3 regions of the Lysinibacillus louembei genome follow, and region 3 is predicted to be linked to each of the others. Evidence: predicted binding sites of a transcription regulator. Region 3 holds the regulator's gene; each other region holds the start of a gene.

The links. The regulator LexA, encoded in region 3, represses DNA repair genes until DNA is damaged. The targets are predictions, from matches to a motif close to CGAACATATGTTCG.
Region 1: uvrB (excinuclease ABC subunit UvrB) is a predicted target of LexA. The motif match lies at 984-997, and genes of this name have one in related genera.
Region 2: parE (DNA topoisomerase IV subunit B) is a predicted target of LexA. The motif match lies at 1,043-1,056, and genes of this name have one in related genera.

The regions. Positions count from the first base shown of each region.
Region 1 covers NZ_CP137624.1:250,862-253,143, forward strand. Annotated here, with positions in the region: gene uvrB (excinuclease ABC subunit UvrB) at 1-910, opposite strand, end outside; gene R6U77_RS01380 (IDEAL domain-containing protein) at 1,101-1,361, opposite strand; gene R6U77_RS01385 (competence protein ComK) at 1,546-2,040, shown strand; gene R6U77_RS01390 (DMT family transporter) at 2,079-2,282, opposite strand, start outside.
Region 2 covers NZ_CP137624.1:2,906,807-2,909,088, reverse strand. Annotated here, with positions in the region: gene parE (DNA topoisomerase IV subunit B) at 1-1,022, opposite strand, end outside; gene plsY (glycerol-3-phosphate 1-O-acyltransferase PlsY) at 1,293-1,895, shown strand; gene R6U77_RS14440 (HesB/YadR/YfhF family protein) at 2,014-2,282, shown strand, end outside.
Region 3 covers NZ_CP137624.1:3,683,864-3,686,145, reverse strand. Annotated here, with positions in the region: gene R6U77_RS18475 (gamma-glutamyl-gamma-aminobutyrate hydrolase family protein) at 1-585, shown strand, start outside; gene lexA (transcriptional repressor LexA) at 979-1,599, opposite strand; gene yneA (cell division suppressor protein YneA) at 1,887-2,222, shown strand; gene R6U77_RS18460 (YneB family resolvase-like protein) at 2,222-2,282, shown strand, end outside.

The DNA.
Region 1 (2,282 bases), 530 kb from region 3:
AGCAAAAGCCCATTTCTTTCATCATTTCTAAATCATAGTTCGTGCGCTGTTCTAAGCGCTGTGCCTCTAGTAGCTTATCTTCCGCACGAAACTTTGTGAGCTGCCCTTCTAGCTCAACCTCAATATTTTCAATCGCTTTACGCATTTTTTCCTCGCGTGTAACGAAGTGAGATGCTGGGAAAATCGCAACATGATCACGCTCTGACAAAATTTCACCTGTTAATGCATTGACTTCTCGAATACGATCAATTTCATCTCCGAAAAATTCCACACGAATACAATGTTCGTCACGTGATGCTGGGAAAATTTCCACAACATCGCCGCGCACGCGAAACGTTCCACGAATAAAATTAATATCGTTGCGCTCATATTGTACATCGACAAGTCGGCGTAACAGCTCATTGCGCTCAATTTCCATTCCTGAGCGAATGGACACAACCATCTCTCGATATTCCTCAGGCGAACCTAAACCATAAATACAAGAAACAGAGGCAATAACAATGACATCGCTGCGCTCGAATAAGGCGGATGTTGCTGAATGTCGTAGCTTATCAATTTCATCGTTAATGCTCGAATCTTTTTCAATATACGTATCCGTTTGTGGTACGTACGCTTCTGGTTGATAGTAATCATAATAGCTAACGAAATATTCCACCGCATTATTCGGGAAAAATTCCTTGAATTCACTATATAATTGCCCCGCCAGTGTTTTATTATGTGCCATTACTAAAGTAGGCTTGTTCACTTGCTGAATGACATTGGAAATAGTAAATGTTTTCCCTGTACCCGTTGCCCCTAATAATGTTTGGTGACGTTTGCCATCCTGCACCCCTTTAACTAGCTCCTTGATAGCATTCGGTTGATCGCCATTTGGTTGATAAGCTGATTGTAAATCGAAAGTTTCCGTCATGCTTTTCCGTCCCTTCTTGCCAATCTTGTTAGTTGTATTTTAGCATATTCATTTTCAAATATCGACAATTAAGCGAACATATATTCCTCGGATATTTATATCGCTGTATTTTTGACCAAAACAAAAACAGCACGTTAGATTTCCTTTCTCTAACATGCTGCTCTATTTATGTTGCAACCCTTTAAGTGTTTCACATAAAGGCAATGCTTTCTTCATTTGGTTGTTCCTCCAACTCACGTAATTCATTTGTATAAGCGTAAAAATCTCGTTCATTTCTTTCATCTAGTGCCACATCGATTAATTCTTTTAAGTTTTCAATTCTTTGCAATCTTTGAAGCCTACTTAAAAATAAGTCCAAATAAATATCGCTCAATAACTGCTCACATTGATTTTTGTTTCCTTGCTGACCTACTGCCCTTAAAAACTCAGTGTATGAATAGTATTTATCCATTTTAATCACCTCGATGCTCTTTTTTCTATTATATAGGAGGTAAATTTAATTTGCAATATTTTCTGATAATTTTATCTATTCAAATTAAAATGCAATTTCATTATTGAGTTTATCACTAAATATGTATTATAATGGATATTGTAGAGGATGTAGGCTATTCAATTTTATTGAAGGAGGTCTTCGTTTGAATCAAAATATGAAGCATGTAAAATCTTATCATATTACAAATGCAACTTATTTGCTTTTACCAATACCAAAAGGCAAGCGAGTAGTACATACTCTCGTCTTTGATAAAACTGGTTGCCTCTATGTTTCACAAAGCCCTATGAAAATTATTAATGCCTCTTGTAGGCAAATGGGAAGCAGCTATCAATCTGCTAAAGAGCTTTCCAAACAATACTTCGGCGAAAATAAACATAAACTCCCCATTGTAGTCGCCATGACCTACGGAGACCCTTATGTTATGTTCCCTTTAATGTCTCCCAAATCTCCTTTAAACGGATGGGTATCATTCAACTCCTTAATTAATATCCGAGATCAAGAAGGTCAAATTAACGTCACATTCAAAAATTTTGTAGATTCCAATTTAGATATTCAATATACATCTTTTTGTAAGCAATATGTCCATGCAGCAATGTTACATAAGCATTTAACAGCTAAATGGAAGCATTTTGTTTAATTTCATCTCTATATCCTCTACATATTTAAAGCCTTCCTTTATTTAGCGGAAGGCTTTTTCTTAAGTGCTTGAATGTTCATAACAACTAGGCTCGCTATCATTAAAGGTAAACCAATTGCAATACCTAAATGGAAAGGCTCCTGCAAAAAGAGGATACCTAAAGTTACCGTAATAAAAGGAACAATAAATGTTACCATTAAGGCGAGAATAGGACCACCTGTCGAAACAATTTGGTAGAAAAT
Region 2 (2,282 bases), 780 kb from region 3:
TTTGTTTGCCCTTCAAATTGCAATAAATGCTCAGGGATACGAACCGATACAATGGCCGTCAAGCCTTCTCGCACATCTGTGCCCTCTAAGTTTTTCTCCTTTTCCTTTAACAATCCAATTTTACGTGCATAGTCATTGAATACACGCGTCATGGCAGCCTTTGCTCCTGTTTCATGCGTGCCACCGTCACGTGTGCGTACATTATTAACGAATGATAGCATTGTTTCTGAATAGCCATCATTAAACTGGAATGCGAACTCCACTTCGATTTCTTGCTGCATGCCCTCTACATATTTAACTGGATGTAAAACATCCTTCTCTTCATTCAAATACGTAACAAATGCTTCAATCCCATTTTCATAATAAAATACTTCATGTATACCTTCAGGACGTTCATCAATTAATTCAATTTTTAATCCCTTTAATAAAAAGGCAGATTCACGTAAACGCTCTGCTAACGTATCATAATTAAATTTCGTCACAGAAAAAATCGTTGCATCCGGTAAAAAATGAACGAGCGTTCCTGTTTCTTTTGTTTTTCCGATAATTTCAAGCGATGTTACAGGCTTTCCACCATCCTCAAAACGCTGGCGATAAATTTGTCCATCGCGATGAATCGATACTTCTAAAAAGCTGCTTAAAGCGTTGACGACAGATGAACCGACACCGTGTAATCCACCACTTGTTTTATAGCCGCCTTGTCCAAATTTTCCTCCGGCATGTAAAACAGTGAAAATGATTTCAGGTGTTGGTTTACCCATTTTATGCATTCCTGTCGGCATTCCTCGTCCAAAGTCACGCACGCTAATGCTGTTATCTTCATGTATGTTGACAATAATATGCGCTCCGAAGCCTGCAAGTGCTTCGTCGACTGCATTATCTACTATTTCATAAACTAAGTGATGAAGCCCACGTCCATCCGTTGACCCGATATACATACCCGGTCTTTTACGAACAGCTTCTAAGCCTTCTAACACTTGAATCGCATCGTCATTGTATGCGATTGGTTGTTCTTTCACCAAAAAAATACCCCCTAAAAATACAAACAAACGTTCTTTTCTTTTATCGTACTAAAGAATAAGCTTAGCTGTCAATACGCTAAAGCCCTACACAAATAGATATTCTACCACAATTTTTCAATAAGTGCTTTACTTCTCTTATTCATATGAGCCGTGTATTTATTCATACATTACAAAAAATAATCAATCTACTATTCAATCAATAGGTAATCAGTGTATAATCATTATTACAACCTATTAGTACCAACTATCAATTTTGAAAGGAGCGTATATATGTCAATTGCTATAATTGTTATTTGCGCTTATTTAATCGGCTCCATCCCCTCTGCTTTATGGATTGGTAAGATTTTTTATCATACAGATGTTAGACAGCAAGGCAGCGGTAATTTAGGTGCAACCAATACCTTCCGTGTCCTTGGCAAAAAGGCAGGGATAATTGTCACAATTATGGATGTGTTAAAAGGAACTGCGGCTGTATTGCTACCGCTATTACCATTTTTTGCGGATGTGCAAATTCATGCATTAATTTTAGGTGTTGTGGCTGTCATAGGACATATCTTCCCTATTTTCGCCAGCTTCCGAGGTGGCAAAGCAGTAGCTACTTCTGCAGGTGTCGTACTAGGCTACGCATGGCCATTATTTTTGCTTTTATTTGTTGCCTTTTTTATTACATTGAAATTAACAAAAATGGTGAGCTTAACATCGATGATTGTTGCACTCATCGCCCTTATTTATAGCATAATCTATCTTGTATTAACAGGTGATTTCGCCTTATTTATTTTAATTGTCATTTTATTTACGTTTATCGTTTATCGCCATCGCGAAAATATTAAACGTATTAAAGCTGGCACAGAACCGAAAGTGAAATGGATTTAACTTTAAAATGCCAAGGTCTGAATTAGCAGCACTTTGGCATCTAACTAAGCAATTTGCTGTTCCTCATTTAGGAAATCCGCTAAAATAACATTATTAATGTATGTCGGGAGAGGTCTTCATGAAAATTATTTTGACGGATGCAGCTTTAAATTGGTTTCACACAGAAATGGAAGTACAGCAGGGTGATTATGTACGCTTTTATGCCAGATACGGTGGGTCATCGCCATTCCATGAAGGATTTTCACTTGGTATGAATCGCGAATTACCACATGAAATTGGCGTAGAAACGATTGTGGATGGCGTTCATTTTTACATAGAGCGCAATGATGAATGGTTTTTCAATGAGCATGATTTGCATGTAGGTGTGAATGAAAAGCTAGATGAATT
Region 3 (2,282 bases):
CCACATCTCGATGCATATGACGTGGAGCAAGTATTAAATAAAGTAGACGGTCTACTATTAATTGGGGGACATGATGTCAACCCGCAATTATATGGGCAAGAGCCGCATCAAAAGCTAGGTATGTTTCATACAAAACGAGATAACAGTGATTTAGCCATTGTACAAAATGCCTTTCAGCGCAATATGCCGATATTGGCAATATGTCGCGGTCATCAAGTATTGAATGTAGCATTTGGCGGTACGTTAATTCAAGATATTCCATCACAATCGGAGCAATCAATTGCACATGTGCAAGCTTCTTTAAGAGATGAGGCAACACATACAGTTAAAATTAATGGAGAAAAGCTTCATGCTATTTTTGATGTGGAGCAAGTCCGCACAAATTCCTTCCATCATCAAGCAATTGATCAGCTAGGAGAAGGATTAGTCATTGCAGGTGTTGCAGCAGATGGCATCAACGAAGCGGTTGAGCATGAAGGACATCCATTTTGTATTGGGGTACAATGGCATCCAGAGGCAATGGCACCATCTGGTGATGAGCATTCTATTAAACTTTTTAAAGCATTTATTGAAGCATGTAAATAATAAAAAGGTATATGGGTGTCTGAAAAGAGGTATATTAAACCTCCTTTTCGGACACTTTTGCTGTTTTGTTAAAATATTTGCTGAAGTACAGCATCCACTAATAGAAGATAAATTTCATAGGAAATCGCCAATTTTATTTAAAAATCCACGAAAATCATGCTATTAATTATTGAAATGGGCTATTTTTGAGAAATTATCAATCATTGTTGAACATGCACATTTTTTATTTGTTATATAAAATAGCATTAATTCCTCACTAGCAAGCTTTTTAGTGATTTTTCTTCATATTCATTTAACCTCAAATATTCTTCTTTATTTCCACAATGTAATGATTCGAAAGCTATGCTAGCTAAAAAGCGGAGCTGCCCAAAGATGGGTAGCTCCGCTTTTCATTTATTGGATTTTACGATATAGTCCAACAACATGACCTAAAATCGTTACTTGATTCACTAAAATTGGGTCCATTGAAGAGTTTTCAGGCTGTAAACGGAAATGCGTTTTTTCTTTATAAAAGCGTTTAACCGTTGCTTCATTATCTTCTGTCATTGCTACTACGATATCACCATTATTGGCTGTCGATGTTTGTTTTACGATCACATAATCTCCATCTAGTATACCTGCTTCAATCATTGATTCACCCATAATTTCAAGCATAAACAGTTGATCTTCAGCAGAGCCATAGGAGTTAGGTAACGGGAAATATTCCTCGATATTTTCGATGGCAGAAATAGGAAGTCCAGCTGTTACTTTACCGATTAACGGGACATGGATAACACCTTGTTGTTCAATATCATTATCGCTAGTATCCAAAATTTCAATTGCACGTGGCTTTGTTGGATCACGTCGAATAAGTCCCTTGCTTTCTAAGCGAGCTAAATGTCCATGCACAGTAGAACTCGATGCTAAACCGACTGCTTCTCCGATTTCACGAACTGACGGTGGATAACCTTTTGACTTAACCTCTTCTTTAATAAAAGCTAAAATTGCTTCTTGGCGTTTTGATACTTTTGTCAACTCACTCACCTCTTTTAATTTTTAGTAAAATATCCTGCCTCTCTAAATATAAAGAGAGGGAACTATAGTTAGTCTTGCTCAGCATATGTAGAAAGCCTACTGAACTAAAATAAAGCCTTAAATAACACATAATTGGTAGAACAAATTTTCTTGTTTTTAGTATAACAAAAGAGAAAACAGAAAGCAAACGTTAGTTCGAAAAAAATATTGACAAGAAACGTTTGTTCGTTTTATTATAAGAACATATATTCCGAACGGATATTCTGTTTATTTAGGAGGAGTTAAATATGAATTGGTTGAAAAAAAATAATTATATTGCAATTTTTGTTGCATTTACGCTGTTTGTCATTTCAATACTAGTAATTACAGATGAAGAAATTGAACAATATGAGGAAATTGTTATTGCTCATGGAGATACGCTATGGTCTTTGGCCGAACAATATCGAGGCAAAATGTCAACAGAGCAATGGATTGGCTTTGTGAAAAAAACAAATTATCTTACGGATGAAAAAATAGTAAGTGGACAGCAGTTACTAGTTCCAATAGAAAAGCGTTCGATCATTGCAAATGCAAATCAATTAAGTGAGGATAGCCATTCGCGTGAAGTGGCGAATAAAAACTAATGGTTAGACAAGCGGCAGTTATATATGCAAGAGTTAGCACTGAGAAATCAACACAGCATA